3 regions of the Bacillus sp. 179-C3.3 HS genome follow, and region 1 is predicted to be linked to each of the others. Evidence: riboswitches for the same ligand, from Rfam matches in the RefSeq annotation. Region 1 holds a riboswitch; each other region holds the start of a gene.
The links. A riboswitch is a leader RNA that binds a small molecule or an ion and turns the genes downstream of it on or off. The one in region 1 is predicted to bind S-adenosylmethionine.

Region 1 (5,259 bases):
TACCGCCTTTTCCTGCATCGCTAAATGTGTTTGCATAGGTCGTTAAAATCTTGATTTTCGGATTCACTGATTTTGCGCCTTCTTCATATCCTTTTTCAAAACGGTGAATGACCTCTGCATCTACACCACCCACAAAACCAATGACGTCACTTTTCGATGTCATGGCAGCAAGCGCTCCTGCTAAATAACTTCCTTGTTCCTCTTTAAACGTAACAGAGGTGATATTTTCTAACTCAGATGCGGCATCTATGAGCAAGAATTGTTTTTTCGGGTACTTTTTCGCTACCTTTTCTAAGTCTTCTTGCATACTAAAGCCTACGGCGATGACGAGATCATTGCCATCTTTCACAAGCTCCGTCAGCCCTTTTTCATATGTATCTGTTTCAGCAATTTCTCGATAATCAAATTCAATACCGAGTCCTTCACGTGCTTTTTCTAACCCTTTAAATGACGAATCGTTAAACGATTGATCACCAAGGCCATCTTCAGTAAGCATGATGCCGATACGCTTCACATCTGATGTAGCTTTTTCTTCTTTTTCATTGCTACATGAGGCTAACACCATGAGCATGGCTGCCATCAGAAGAAATGAGATTTTTACTTTCATCCAAACACACTCTCCTTTTTCATCCTTACTTTCTTTTTATCGGATTAGGAGGTAGTTATTTCACCAATTAGAAGATATTTTTGTTACTTTTTTCACTTAAAAAACCCATTTTTTTAAAATAAAATAAAAGAAGTGAGCATTTGCTCACTTCTTCTCATACGTCCAACCATCTTTTTGGTAGACTTGATTATGTTTCATGAGATGACCTAAGGCTCGCTTAAACGCTGCCTTACTCATTTGAAATCTTTCGCGGATATCATCTGGATTACTTTTATCCCAGTAAGGCATTGCACCATTTCGGTTTCTCAAATAAGTTAAAATGTCTTCCGCATCTACAGACAATGCATCTTGCTTTCTCGGAAGGAGGGATACGTTGACAGTCCCATCTTCTTTCACCGCGATCACACGACCTGTCACGGTCGATCCCAATCTTGGTTCTTCCCTTCGTTCTGTATGATGAATAAATCCTCTCACCCCTGTATCTGTCAGCATAAAGGAGCCAGTCGCGATTAAACGGTAAATCGTCCCTGTGATTTCTTTGTTCATCAAGGTTTCTGGCGCTTCAGTAAATAATTCACTGATCACGTCTTCTGTCGCAGGTTTTGCAAACATTCTGCCGTAGCTTGTGACTTTCAGCATACAATACAGTTTGTCGCCTTTTGCCGGCCAAGCTTCCTCAAAAGGGGGAAGGTGTTCTGTTGCAACGAGTGCATCCTTTGATAACCCAACATTTACAAAAACGCCCATATCCTCAACAACATCCACGACTTCTACCCATCCATATGTATGTGCATTTATGAGTGGCATTTTCATCGTCGCCGCTAATCTTTCCTCATGATCTACATATAAGTACACGTCCACTTCATCTCGGTCATCAATATCCTCTGTCATTTCACTGCGATGCAAGAGGACAGAATCTTCACCATCTGTCAAAAAGTAGCCGTATTCCATTTCTTTATCTATTTGCAAGGTCAATTGCACACCTGGTCTCATGTTCTCTTCCTTCCTATCTGCCCTCACAAGAGCGTTCGTTCATCTTTTGATTTCACTTTATTCTACTATACTTCTCTGTACATGAACATCACTAGTTCTGTTAGATAAATTAGACAAACGACAGTTGATTTATACAGCAAGAGCTTGAAGTCTTGATTTGATCATGGCTAAGGTTTCTTCTTCAGTGCATGGCATGGTAAGATAAACGCAATATCTATAGTTGGAGGTCATGTAGCATGGCAAAAGAAAGTTCATTTGATATTGTATCGAAGGTCGAATTACCTGAAGTGCAAAACGCCATTCAAACAGCGTTAAAAGAAATCAAAAATCGTTATGATTTTAAAGGGAGTAAAAGTGATATTTCACTAGAAAAAGAAGAGCTTGTGCTTATTTCTGACGATGATTTTAAGCTTGAGCAGTTAAAAGATGTCCTTGTATCAAAGCTCATCAAGCGAAACGTGCCGACGAAGAACATTGACTATGGTAAAAGCGAGCATGCCCTCGGCGGAACAGTGCGTCAGCGCGCCAAACTGATTAGTGGCATTGATAAAGAAAATGCCAAAAAGATCAATAACCTCATTAAACAATCTGGGATCAAAGTGAAATCTCAATTTCAGGATGATCAAGTGCGGGTCACAGGGAAAAATAAAGACGATTTACAAGCGATCATCTCCCTTATACGAAAAGCTGACTTGCCGATTGATGTCCAATTTATAAATTTTCGATAAATTTCAAATTTTCCATTGATTATTTCCAATTTTTTCGATACAGTTGATAAAAGTTCAAATCATTGACATTTTCATATCGCTTTCTTATCAAGAGAGGCAGAGGGACTGGCCCTGTGAAGCCTCAGCAACCGGTGTAAGTAGAAACTTGTTTTCTATGACCAAGGTGCTAAATCCAGCAAGCAACTGCTTGGAAGATAAGGAGAAGAATTACGATACACCCAAAAAGTCTTCTTCTTATCAGAAGGCTTTTTTTGTTACATAGAAATAAGGAGGAATACAATGGGCTTATTACAAGATTTAGAGAACCGCGTATTGATTGCAGATGGTGCAATGGGAACACTCTTATACTCATATGGCATTGACCGCTGCTTTGAGGAATTAAATTTATCGAAGGAAGACGAAGTCAAGAGAGTACACGAAGCGTATGTCCAGGCAGGAGCTGACATCATTCAAACCAATACGTATGGGGCGAATTATATTAAACTATCACGCTACGGCTTAGAAGAGGAAACGAAACGGATCAATACAAAAGCTGTACAAATTGCCAAAGCAGCCGCAGGTTCTGCATATGTCCTTGGGACAATTGGTGGAATTCGAACATTTAACAAAAATGCCTACTCGATCGACGAAATCAAACGAAGCTTTCGAGAACAGTTGTACCTGCTATTAAATGAACAGCCTGACGGATTATTGCTCGAAACCTATTATGATCTTGAAGAAGCAAAAGCCGTTCTCCAAATTGCACGCAAAGAAACGGATCTTCCCATTGTCATGAACGTCTCGATGCATGAACAAGGGGTCCTGCAAGATGGAACACCGCTCAAAGACGGTTTATTGCAAATGTCGTCACTTGGCGCTGATGTTGTCGGGATTAATTGTAGACTTGGCCCTTATCATATGATTCAGGCACTCGAAGGCGTTCCACTTTTAGAAAATTCCCATTTATCTGTCTACCCTAACAGCAGCCTCCCTTCTCTTGAAGAAGGCAGACTCGTCTATGATACAGATAATGATTATTTCAAAAAAAGTGCGTTAGCCTTTAGAAATCAAGGAGCACGCATGATCGGCGGTTGCTGTGGAACAACGCCTCAGCACATTCGCGCTATGGCTGAAGCTGTTCAAGACTTAGCACCGATCACTGAAAAAGAAGTCAAAGTGTTAAAAGAAGAAATCATTTCAGTTCGAGATCAGCGCACAGAACCAGGACTTGATGAGCTAGCGACCAAAAAACGCACGATTATTGTTGAGCTAGATCCGCCGAAGAAGCTGAACTTTGACAAGTTTCTAGTCGCTGCGAATGAATTAAAGAGTGCAGGCATCGATGCGCTAACGCTCGCTGATAATTCTTTGGCCACACCGCGTATTAGCAATGTCGCCTGCGGCGCTTTATTGAAGCAGCAGCTCGATATGCGTTCACTTGTTCATATCACATGTCGTGACCGGAACTTAATTGGGCTTCAATCTCATTTGATGGGTCTGGATACTCTTGGCTTAACCGATATTTTAGCCATTACAGGCGACCCGTCGAAAATTGGCGACTTCCCAGGTGCAACGTCTGTTTATGATTTAACCTCTTTTGATTTGATCCGTCTGATCAAACAATTCAATGAAGGCCTTTCTTTCTCAGGGAAACCGCTCGGGAAAAAGACCAATTTTTCAGTGGCAGGCGCGTTTAATCCAAATGTGCGTCATATTGATAAAGCGGTAAAGCGCCTTGAGAAAAAAATAGAATACGGTGCTGATTATTTCATCTCACAGCCTGTCTATTCAGAAGAACAGCTTGTGAAAATTCATGAGGAAAGCCGCCATTTGGATAAACCGATTTACATTGGCATCATGCCTTTAACAAGTAGCCGGAATGCCGAATTTATTCACCATGAAATTCCCGGTATTAAACTATCTGATTCAATCCGTGAGATCATGGCAAAAGCAGGCGAAGATAAGGAAAAACAACGTATTGAAGGCTTAGCCATCGCTCGCTCACTACTAGATACAGCCTGCGAACTGTTTAACGGCATTTATTTAATTACCCCTTTCCTTCGATCAGATTTAACAGCAGAACTGACAACCTACATCCACGAGAAAGAAAAGGAGCCAAACGCACATGTCAACTATCACTGAACAGCTAGAGAAACGCATCCTTGTCCTTGATGGGGCGATGGGCACAATGATTCAAAACGCAAAGTTATCAGCAGACGATTTTGGTGGCGAAGCGTATGAGGGCTGTAATGAATATTTGAATATCACAGCCCCTCACGTCATCTCCACCATTCATCACGAATATCTTGCCGCAGGTGCAGATTTAATAGAAACGAATACGTTTGGTGCGACGAAACTCGTCCTTGATGACTATGATCTTGGCCATCTTGCCTATGAACTCAATAAAAAAGCAGCACAACTAGCCAAAAATGAAGCAGACCGTTTCTCCACACCAGAATGGCCTCGTTACGTGGTAGGGGCAATGGGACCCACCACAAAAACGTTATCTGTGACAGGTGGTACAACATTTGAAGAGCTCGTCAAAAATTACGAGGAGCAGGCACGCGCCCTCATTGATGGCAAGTGTGACGTCCTCCTTTTAGAAACGAGTCAAGACATGTTGAATGTAAAAGCAGGATTTAAAGGCATTCAAGAAGCATTCCAAGCGACGGGCATCCAATTACCACTCATGGTTTCCGGAACCATTGAACCGATGGGCACTACCCTTGCTGGTCAAGATATCGAAGCCTTTTATATTTCCCTTGAGCATATGAATCCAATCAGCGTTGGCCTCAACTGTGCGACAGGACCAGAATTTATGACAGACCATATCCGCACACTCTCTTCCATTGCCAAATCGGCTGTGAGTTGCTATCCGAATGCCGGTCTGCCAGATGAAGAAGGTCAGTATCACGAATCCCCTGCCTCTCTTGCTAAAAAAATTGCTGCCTT
Region 2 (5,259 bases), on a different contig from region 1:
ATTGGTATTACGCACTTTGCACAATCTGAGCTAGGAGATATCGTCTTCGTTGAGCTTCCTGAAGTAGGAGACAAAATTACAGCGGACGAGCCTTTCGGAAGTGTAGAATCAGTCAAAACAGTCTCTGAACTTTACGCACCAATTAACGGGACAATCGTTGAAGTAAACGATGAGCTAGATGATAGCCCAGAATTCGTAAACGAATCCCCATATGAGAAAGCATGGATGATCGTTGTAGAACCAGCAGATACGTCTGAAATCGACAACTTAATGTCAGCTGAACAATATGACGAAATGACACAAGAAGACTAATTCATTTAAAATTGGACACTCTACCTTTATGGGGGGTGTCCAATTGTCTTTTCAAAAAGAACAGGTGGATATAACAGAACATGTCACTGGTCGATTCAAAGAAGATGGAATGGCACTTTATTTTCAAAATGAAGAGATTGGCAAGATGCTAAGCGAAAACCAATATGAGTTAAAATCTGGCTATTCCTACGATCAGCAACGTTTTTATCGTCTAACGGATACACTGACGCAAGGAACAGAACAATATGTAGATTGTGATGATGAAAATGGCTGGTGTTAATAGTGAATGAAGGCTGCAGTGACTAGATGCTGCAGTCTTTTTGATGACCAAGAATCTGAGCTTTACAACCCGAATGAAAGACTGTACGCTAAGGGAGAAATGAATCAATGTCAAAAGGGCCAGGTGATCGTGATGAAACAGATCGATGTAGAAAAGGTCATCATTGTAGAAGGTAAAACCGATAAACAGAAGCTGAAAGAAGTCATAAATGAACCTATCACCATCATTTGCACAAATGGCACAATCAGTACATCGAAGCTTGATCAGCTCGTAGACGATTTATTTGGAAAAGACGTTTATATCCTAGCAGACAGTGACGATGCTGGAGATAAACTGCGGAAGCAATTTCGTCGGGAAATTCCTGAAGCGCTGCATCTCTATGTAGACAAAATGTACCGAGAAGTAGCCGCATCACCGTCAGCCCATATTGCATCTATCCTTTTAGCTGCAAACATTGATGTTCATTCTAAATTTTTATAAGGGTGGACGTATATGAAAGAGATCGAGGAGCACGAATGGAAAGAAATAGAAGACGATTTATTTCTTTTATACTTATATACACCGTTTTGCGGCACATGTCAGGTAGCCAAAAAAATGCTGACAGTGGTGGACGCCATGCAACCAGACGTTCCGTTTTATGAGAACAATTTGAACTACTCCCCTGGTTTTGCGAAATTGTTTGAAATCGAGAGCGTTCCTTGCTTTCTATTGTTCAAAAAGGGCGAAATTGTTCAAAAAGGTTATGCCTTTCACTCTGTTCCATATCTTCATGAAATGATCGAAACCGCTAAATAAAGTGTTTTTTTGTCATATTTCAAGCACTGCCTCCCCGAGAATTTGTCGAGTGTTTTATAAAGGACAAGCGACGGTTTGTAGAGAAATGTTATGTATAACCAAATGACAGGGAGGTTATACATGTGGAAAATGTGAAAGCCCATGGAAACACAAAGCAGCGATTATTATTAAAGCCGCTACTCTCCTCATCATCCTTGAAGATTACATTTGAGGCGGAAAGAGACTCATGTACATTAATTGTGGATGAACGTGGTGAAGTGAAGAAACTACCTGCAATTGAGTTATCAGACCTCACATTTTATGGTGAGAAAAAAGACATTCTCCAATTATTAGATGGAGATCTATCGTTACAGCAGTTGATTAGTCGTGGCCAGGTCAAGGTAAAAGGCTCGTTTCGGGCACTCCTCAGATTGGAGGCTGTGCTTTGGCTAACAAACGGTTTTTTTAGAAATGTGATAACGTAGTCGTTTACTTGGAAATTAGCGATTTACAGCGTTGACATATCTCAGTTAGCATGATATCCTACGTTAGTAAAAACATAGACATCACATAAAACAACATATTTTCTCTTATTAAGAGAGGTGGAGGGACGTGCCCTATGAAACCCGGCAACCGTCAGCATAGCTGAAATTGGTGCCAATTCACTCAAAGCCGCAACGCTTTGGAAAATGAGAGAAAGGCGTATTTGAAATAAAAGGCCTTTCTGCTTGCGTTGCAGTTAGGTCTTTTTTACTAACCTTATTACGGGGTTAGCGCCATGTTTGATAGGAGAAAATATGCTGCGTGCATGTGAGACAACTATAGATTCAGCAAGAAAGCAGGTGATCAGACTGTGATCAATTTACAGAATGTATCAAAAACATACCAATCGAAGAACGGAAATGTAGACGCAGTGAAGAACGTCAACCTTGAGATTGGTAAAGGTGAAATATTCGGAATTATCGGGTATAGCGGTGCAGGAAAAAGTTCTCTCATTCGCCTCTTAAACGGTCTGGAGCTGCCAACAGAAGGAATTGTTGAAGTAGCCGGTAACCGAATTAATGAAATATCCAATGCGAAGCTTCGCAAAGCAAGACAGGAAATTAGCATGATCTTCCAGCACTTTAATCTCCTTTGGTCGAGAACGGTGCGACAAAATATTATGTTTCCACTTGAAATTGCTGGTGTGCCGACTTCCAAGCGAAGAGCTCGTGCCAACGAACTAATTAAATTGGTCGGATTAGAAGGGAAAGAGAATGCTTATCCATCGCAGCTAAGTGGTGGACAAAAGCAGCGTGTGGGTATCGCGAGAGCATTAGCCAATGATCCAAAGGTTCTCCTTTGTGACGAAGCCACGTCAGCACTCGATCCGCAAACAACAGATTCGATTTTAGAGCTTTTAGCAGATATTAATAAACGATTAGGATTAACGATTGTACTCATCACCCACGAAATGCACGTGATTCGCAAAATTTGTCATCGTGTGGCGGTCATGGAGAATGGTCGCATTGTCGAAGAAGGCGAAGTATTACGCGTCTTCAGACAGCCGAAGGAAGAAATGACGAAGCGATTTGTGCAACAGCTTGCTGAACCAGAGGAAGCACAAGAAACGATCGAGCATATCTTAGAGCGTGTAAAAGAAGGAAAGGTTGTCCGCTTGTCCTTTATCGGCGATTCTGCCGAGCAACCGTTGATTAGTGAAATCATTCGTTCTTATGAAGTGGATGTCAACATCCTTCAAGGGAAAATATCCCAAACGCAGGAAGGCGCATTTGGAACACTCTTTATCCACATTAATGGAAAAGAGACAGAGGTTGAAAAAGCCATCGCCTATATCCAAAGTAAACAGGTTGAAATTGAGGTGATGACACATGTTTGAGAAATGGTTTCCGAATGTTGACCTAGATGTCATCTGGAGTACGACAAACGAAACGTTGTATATGACACTCATTTCATTGGCATTTGCTTTTGTCATCGGAATTATTCTCGGACTCCTGCTATTCCTCACAGGAAAAGGCGGCTTATGGGAAAGTAAAGTCATTAATGGTGTTATCGGGGCAGTCGTCAACATTTTCAGATCGATTCCTTTTATTATTTTAATCATTCTTTTATTAGGGTTTACAAAACTCATCATGGATACGATATTAGGTCCAAAGGCAGCACTGCCTGCTTTGATCATCGGATCTGCTCCATTCTATGCACGACTAGTGGAAATCGCACTACGTGAGGTAGACAAAGGAGTCATTGAGGCGGCCCGTTCAATGGGGGCTAAAACATCTACAATTATTTTCAAAGTGTTGCTTCCAGAATCTTTGCCAGCCTTGATTTCTGGCATTACCGTTACAGCAATTGCTCTCATTGGCTCAACTGCAATCGCAGGGGCAATCGGAGCAGGCGGACTTGGGAACCTTGCCTATGTGGAAGGATACCAATCTGGAAATACAGATGTCACCATCGTGGCCACAGTGTTTATTCTAATCATCGTTTTCATTATTCAATTAATCGGTGATTTCATTACAAATAGAATAGATAAACGTTAAGGGAGGAATTATTCATGAAGAAACTGATTTTAAGCGCACTATTTCTAGCATTTGCAGGTATTTTAGCAGCATGTGGTTCATCTGATAACGCATCAAGTGATAGCAAAACGATCACTGTTGCCGCTTCAAAGACACCACATGCGGAGATTCTTGAAGAAGCAAAACCACTACTGAAAGAAAAAGGCTATGAATTAGATGTAAAAGTACTAAGCGATTATAAAATGTACAACAAAGCTTTATCTGAAAAAGAAGTGGATGCAAACTTCTTCCAACATATCCCTTATTTAGATGAAGAAAACAGTTCAAACAAAGATTATGACCTAGTGAGCGCTGGTGCTGTTCACCTTGAGCCTTTCGGTATCTACTCTAAGAAACATCAATCACTGAAGGACGTTCCAAATGGTGGTACGATCATCATGACAAACAACGTAGCGGAGCAAGGTCGTATGCTTGCCCTATTACAAAGTGCTGGTGTCATCAAGCTTGATCCAAAAGTTGATACAATTAACGCAACAGTAAAAGACATTAAAGAAAACCCGAAAAAATTAGAGTTCAAAAAAATCGCGCCTGAATTAACAGCGAAAGCGTATGAAAACAAAGAAGGCGATGCAGTATTCATTAACGTGAACTATGCAATTCAAAATAAATTGAATCCGAAAACAGATTCGATTGAACTTGAGCAAACGAAAAACAACCCATATGCAAACATCGTAGCCGTTCGTAAAGGTGACGAAAAATCAGATAAGATCAAGACATTAATGGAAGTGCTACATTCTGATAAAATCAAAGAATATATCGACAAAAAATATGAAGGTGCAGTTTTACCTGTATCTGAATAATCCATCTCAACACCTCACTTACATGTAAGTGAGGTTTTTTGTGTATTTTTTCAAATCTCGCTCATAATAAAAACGTACAAATGACCTGAAGGGATTGAATCTAAATGAACGAACAGCATATGAGCGGCTCCATGCAGCAATACCTCACTGAATATAAAACGGCTATGGGTGAGTTCCAGAAGAAAATGCCGGTGTTTGGGAAGAAATTCAATGAATTTACCGAGCAATGCTTTCAAAGTGATTCTTTAACACAAAAAGAGAAACAAATGATTGCACTTGGTATTAGCATTCACGCACAAGATGAATATTGTATGATTTATCATTCAAAGGGAGCGCTTGACCAAGGAGCCACAGAAGAGAATTTACTTGAGGTCGTTAGTGTTGCAGCAGCCTTTGGTGGTGGAGCAGCCCTTAGTCAAGGCATTACGGTCGTTCAGCAATGTATTGATGAATTTGGCGGACAGACGCATTAACAAAAGAAAAACATGGTATTTTTCCATATAAGTGATATCAG
Region 3 (5,259 bases), on a different contig from region 1:
TGGTCTGAATCACATGGTGTATGGATTAGATGTGTATTTAGATGGGGTGAGTATTTTAGATCAAGTGCTAGATGAATTAGGAAACCCAAATAGCCAGTGGTCTATGCAAAACATTGAAGCGAAAAGCTGGGAGCCTTCATTTGTCAAAGGATTAGGCGTCATTCCTTGTCCATATCACCGCTACTATTATAAAACGAAAGATATGTTGGAAGAAGAACAAAAGGCGGCGCAAGAGAAAGGCACAAGAGCAGAGGTCGTCCAGCAAGTCGAACAAGAATTATTTGAACTCTATAAAGATCCAGATTTATCGATCAAACCACCACAGCTTGAAAAAAGAGGTGGGGCTTATTACAGTGATGCGGCATGTAATTTAATTAGCTCGATCTATAACGATAAACATGACATCCAACCAGTAAATACGATGAACAGAGGGGCAATTGCCAGCATTCCGGCTGATTCAGCAGTTGAAGTGAACTGTATCATCACAAAAGATGGACCGAAGCCGATTGCGATAGGAGACTTACCTGTTGCGGTAACGGGACTTGTTCAACAAATCAAATCATTCGAACGTGTAGCAGCGGAAGCAGCTGTAACAGGGGATTATCACACAGCGCTTGTCGCCATGACGATCAATCCACTCGTCCCATCTGATGAGGTGGCAAAGGAAATTCTAGATGAAATGCTAGAAGCGCATCGTGAGTATTTACCCCAATTTTTCAAACAAGTGAATGCATAAAATGGAATGGCCCCTTGATGGGGTCATTTTTTATGTTTTCACCATATGCATACTTGGAATAAAGGAGTATTATAGGAAGGATTCACCCGTAAAACAGTATGTACTGCTGAAAAGAAAGAGGTGCAGAAATATGATATTATTCGGCTTAATGATTTATGGTTTTTATTTTCACCCTATTTTTAGTTTTGGCACGTTGGTGCTGTTTCTGTATGGTATCATCGCTTCGTTTATTGGTCTTAGACGGAATCAATCATATAGATGGATCTATATATTTCGCTTGTTGGTTTGTTTTACAATCCCGGTGACCAACTTGTTGATGTATTTGACGACAATTGGAGGAGGACCAGGAATTACGAACCTCCAGATGAATCCACTTCCATTCATTTATATTGTGATCTTTATACTTGAAATCATCACTATCTTTTTACCGGAAGTCTTTTTGTTGATTGAAAAAAAGCGTCATATCAAATGGAAAGGGTGGATATATGCAGGGCTCATTGTGTGTGTATCGATCTTGTTTTGGTGGACGATTTGATGAAAAGGAAAAAGAACCCTTCACGATGAAGGGTTCTTTGTTATGTTATGCCTGCTTCACGACAGAATCGACTTCCACTGTCCAACCAAAGATGTCGGGCTGTGTCCCTTTTTGGATGCCAGTAATGGCTTCGTACAATTTCTTCGATATGTCACCCGTTTGCCCATCTTGAATGACGTATTGTTGGTCGTGATAAATTAACTCCCCAACAGGAGAAATGACGGCTGCCGTCCCTGTTCCAAACACTTCCTCCAGTTCACCTGTTTTGTGTGCCTCAATGAGTTCATCAATTGAGATTTTACGTTCTCTCACTGGAATGTCCCAATGCTTTAACAGTTCGATCACAGAGTTCCGTGTAATGCCTTCTAGAATACTTCCGTTCAATTTCGGCGTGACGACCTCACCATTGATTTTAAAGAAGATGTTCATACTGCCTACTTCTTCAATGTACTTTTTCTCAACCCCATCAAGCCAAAGAACTTGTGAAAATCCTTTTGCTTCAGCCACTTGCTGTGCTTTTAGGCTTGATGCATAGTTGCCAGCTGTTTTAGCATTACCTGTTCCGCCTTTTACGGCACGAACAAATTCATTTTCAACGGCGATTTTAACAGGGTGAATGCCTTCCTTATAGTAGGAGCCCACCGGAGACAAGATGATGATGAGTTTATACGTGTTTGACGGTGCAACCCCTAAATAAGGTTCAGTGGAAATGATAAACGGACGAATATAAAGAGAAGTTCCTTCTGCATCAGGTACCCAATCCTTATCAATGCGAATGAGTTCATTTAACCCCTCTAACACAGTTTCTGAATCAATTTGAGGGATACACAGGCGATCATTGGATCTGTTTAGGCGTTCCATGTTTTTTTCTGGACGGAATAATAGAATTTTTTGATCGTCAGAAACATACGCTTTTAAGCCTTCAAACACAGATTGACCATAGTGGTAAACCATAGAAGCTGGATCCATCGGAATCGCTTGATAGGGAATAACCCTTGGATCGTACCAGCCTTTATCAGTTGAATAATCCATCACAAACATGTGGTCTGTGAAGATTTTCCCGAATTCAAGCTGATCAGATTGAGGTTTTGGTTTTTTTGTTGAACTGAGTTCTACACGGATGGGTTGTTTTGGCATTGTAAATCTCCTTGCTATTGATTATTTGAAAATTCTAATAATACGAAATAATTATGATTCTATTCTATACCTTCACGAAATATTAGCAATAGGTTTTCTGGAATTCTCATGAGAAAATTCAGGTAAAGCGCTTTCCTTCTCTCTACTGTAAGTTACCTGTGCCACCACCTTCTTAAAAAAGAAATAAAATCCAGATTCGTTATTAACTGATTAATCAGATAATTAAAAAGCGGGCTGTGTTTCTGTCAGATTTTTTTTCAACTATACACCTTTTGACTACTACATGGCAATGGGCAACGTCGCATGAATCCTGTCAAGCTAGCATCTCCTACTTATCAGATTGAGTGAGTCATTTTAAAAATATTCAAAAAAGTGATTGACAACGATGTGACATCGCATTAAAGTAAAGGGAACATTTAACGCAAAATTTCATACGAATCTCTTATCAAGAGAGGCAGAGGGACTGGCCCTATGACGCCCAGCAACCGTTTCTACTTTAGAAATTGGTGCTAATTCCTGCAAAGCGATCAAAGCTTTGACAGATAAGAGAGGAAGACGATCCGATACATATCTTATGCAACGGTCATCCAGCCTCTCTTTAAAAAGAGAGGCTTTTTTGTCTCTATTTTGAATCAATCCATGGGTTGACGGGTGAGGTCTAACACTTTTACCTAGTTTTCCTATGGGGAAAATAAACAACTTTGAGGAGGAACAGCAATGAAGCGTAACAATTTGACATCATTTCTTGTGATATTGACGGTACTAACCATTGTATTAACTGGTTGTGGAGCGGGATCAAGCTCAGGATCAAAAGCGAAAACGAACGAAAATGTTTCCTTTGACAATGTACCAGAGCGATTTGCAAAAGGGCAGGGGGCAAAGATTAAAGTCATCCGCAAAATTGGTGGAGATGACCACACAGCGCAATTTTTAGCTGGTGCAAAAGCAGAAGGTGAGGCACTAGGCTTTACGGTTGATGTGTATACAGCCAATGGAGATACAGCGAAGTTCCATGATGCGATTTCCCAGGCACTAGAAGAAGACTATGATGGCATCATTATTTCCCATGGAGATGATGAGGCGACAGTCGCTGATGTGAAGAAGATTACAGCGAAGGGAATTCCAGTTGTGGCATTTGATTCAAACCCTAAGCTGAAGGATATCAAAGGCGTCACAGTCACCTCTCAAGATGATGAACAATTAGCCAAGAAGTCATTGGACACACTCGTCGCTGATTTTAATGGGAAAGCGAACATTGCCTATCTGTGGGTAGATGGATTTCCGCCAATGGTCAGACGAAACAAGGTATACCAAGAAACCCTTGAGAAGCATCCAGGGATAAAAGAGATTGACCGTTTTGGTATTGCATCTTCTGATACATCCGTGCAAACGCAAAATGCTGTCGCGGCAATGCTCAATAAATATCCGAAGGGCAAGCTTGATGCAATCTTCGCGACATGGGATGCATTTGCGATCGGTGCGGCAAGAGCTTTAAAAGAAGCAGGAAGAACAGAAGTCAAGATCTATGGAATTGATGTCTCAAATGCGGATCTTCAGGAAATGACGACGAAAGACAGCCCTTGGAAGTATACAGCAGCAGTAGATCCAAAGCTAATTGGGGAGGTTGACGTTCGAATCCTTGCGAAAAAAATAGCTGGAGAGGAAACACCTTCTTCCTATGACCTTGAGGCCTCACTTATCTCACAAAAGCAGCTCCAACAGGCAGGGAAAGCCATCAATATGGTGAACCTTGCGGAAGAAGTGAAGGGATTTGGTTCATCTTCTGCCTTTGAAGAGGACTGGATGAAAACCTTAAAGAACCATTATGCAAAATAATCAACATGCACTCTCTTTCATTAGAGAGTGTTTCATTTTTCAGATGACGATCATTGGAGGAGAACACCTATGACATCGCCACTTGTTCACATGAAACAGATTTCGATTGAATTTCCAGGGGTCAAGGCATTAGATCAAGTTGATTTTACGTTGAAAAAAGGGACGGTACATGCGCTGATCGGAGCAAATGGCGCTGGGAAGTCGACTTTAATGAAAGTATTATCAGGGGCCTATTCACATGCACAAGGGACCATTCATATCAATGGGCAATTGGCATCTATTCACACACCAAAGGATGCGGCCACATACGGTGTGCAGACTGTCCATCAAGAAGTCGACACAGCTCTTGTGCCCTATTTAAGTGTTGGTGAGAATATGATGATGCATGAAATTGAGCGGCAGCCGTTTGTTCGCTGGAAGGAGCTTCATCGTCAGGCGGCTCAAACGCTGAAGGAGATGGAGATCAACCTCTCCACAAAGCGGCTTGTCAGTGAATTAACGCTTGCAGAAAAGCAGATGGTGCTCATTGCGAAGGCAGTCTCCGCTCAATGTAGCATTTTAATATTAGATGAACCAACTGCACCGCTCAGCCATGCAGAAACTAGTCAATTATTCTCTCTGATTGAACAGCTGAAACAAAATGGAACGGGCATCGTCTTTATTTCCCACCGCATGCCAGAAATTTTCTCCATCTGTGATGAATTGACCGTCATGCGAAACGGATCGAGCGTGGCGACACATCTTGTCAAAGAAACGGACCCGAAACAGGTTATTGAAGAGATGTTAGGAGCCCCGTTAGATGAGCAATTCCCAACCCGTACGTTTTCGAATGATTTCCCTGTTGTGCTGGACGTGAAAGATTTAACAGATCCTGATAAACTGGATCACATTCATTTTCATGTGAAGAAGGGAGAAATTCTAGGCATCGCAGGCCTTGTTGGAGCAGGGAAAACAGAATTATGCAAAGCTCTTTTTGGCGCTTCTGAAAAAAGCACGGGCACTGTGCAGATTCACG

Region 2: another riboswitch for S-adenosylmethionine. It lies ahead of AB1K80_RS11855 (methionine ABC transporter ATP-binding protein); the one in region 1 lies ahead of AB1K80_RS10815 (bifunctional homocysteine S-methyltransferase/methylenetetrahydrofolate reductase).
Region 3: another riboswitch for S-adenosylmethionine. It lies ahead of AB1K80_RS00550 (sugar ABC transporter substrate-binding protein); the one in region 1 lies ahead of AB1K80_RS10815 (bifunctional homocysteine S-methyltransferase/methylenetetrahydrofolate reductase).

What each region holds. Positions count from the first base shown of each region.
Region 1 covers NZ_JBFEFT010000015.1:33,718-38,976, forward strand. Annotated here, with positions in the region: gene AB1K80_RS10800 (BMP family lipoprotein) at 1-607, opposite strand, end outside; gene AB1K80_RS10805 (S1 RNA-binding domain-containing protein) at 752-1,600, opposite strand; gene AB1K80_RS10810 (YajQ family cyclic di-GMP-binding protein) at 1,837-2,328, shown strand; SAM riboswitch class I at 2,410-2,529, shown strand; gene AB1K80_RS10815 (bifunctional homocysteine S-methyltransferase/methylenetetrahydrofolate reductase) at 2,608-4,449, shown strand; gene metH (methionine synthase) at 4,433-5,259, shown strand, end outside.
Region 2 covers NZ_JBFEFT010000017.1:72,462-77,720, forward strand. Annotated here, with positions in the region: gene gcvH (glycine cleavage system protein GcvH) at 1-312, shown strand, start outside; gene AB1K80_RS11835 (YusG family protein) at 356-592, shown strand; gene AB1K80_RS11840 (toprim domain-containing protein) at 692-1,072, shown strand; gene AB1K80_RS11845 (thioredoxin family protein) at 1,085-1,387, shown strand; gene AB1K80_RS11850 (SCP2 sterol-binding domain-containing protein) at 1,510-1,851, shown strand; SAM riboswitch class I at 1,954-2,062, shown strand; gene AB1K80_RS11855 (methionine ABC transporter ATP-binding protein) at 2,220-3,245, shown strand; gene AB1K80_RS11860 (methionine ABC transporter permease) at 3,238-3,906, shown strand; gene metQ (methionine ABC transporter substrate-binding lipoprotein MetQ) at 3,921-4,745, shown strand; gene AB1K80_RS11870 (carboxymuconolactone decarboxylase family protein) at 4,850-5,218, shown strand.
Region 3 covers NZ_JBFEFT010000001.1:107,419-112,677, forward strand. Annotated here, with positions in the region: gene AB1K80_RS00535 (6-phospho-beta-glucosidase) at 1-736, shown strand, start outside; gene AB1K80_RS00540 (hypothetical protein) at 867-1,271, shown strand; gene AB1K80_RS00545 (branched-chain amino acid aminotransferase) at 1,317-2,408, opposite strand; SAM riboswitch class I at 2,848-2,957, shown strand; gene AB1K80_RS00550 (sugar ABC transporter substrate-binding protein) at 3,126-4,244, shown strand; gene AB1K80_RS00555 (sugar ABC transporter ATP-binding protein) at 4,314-5,259, shown strand, end outside.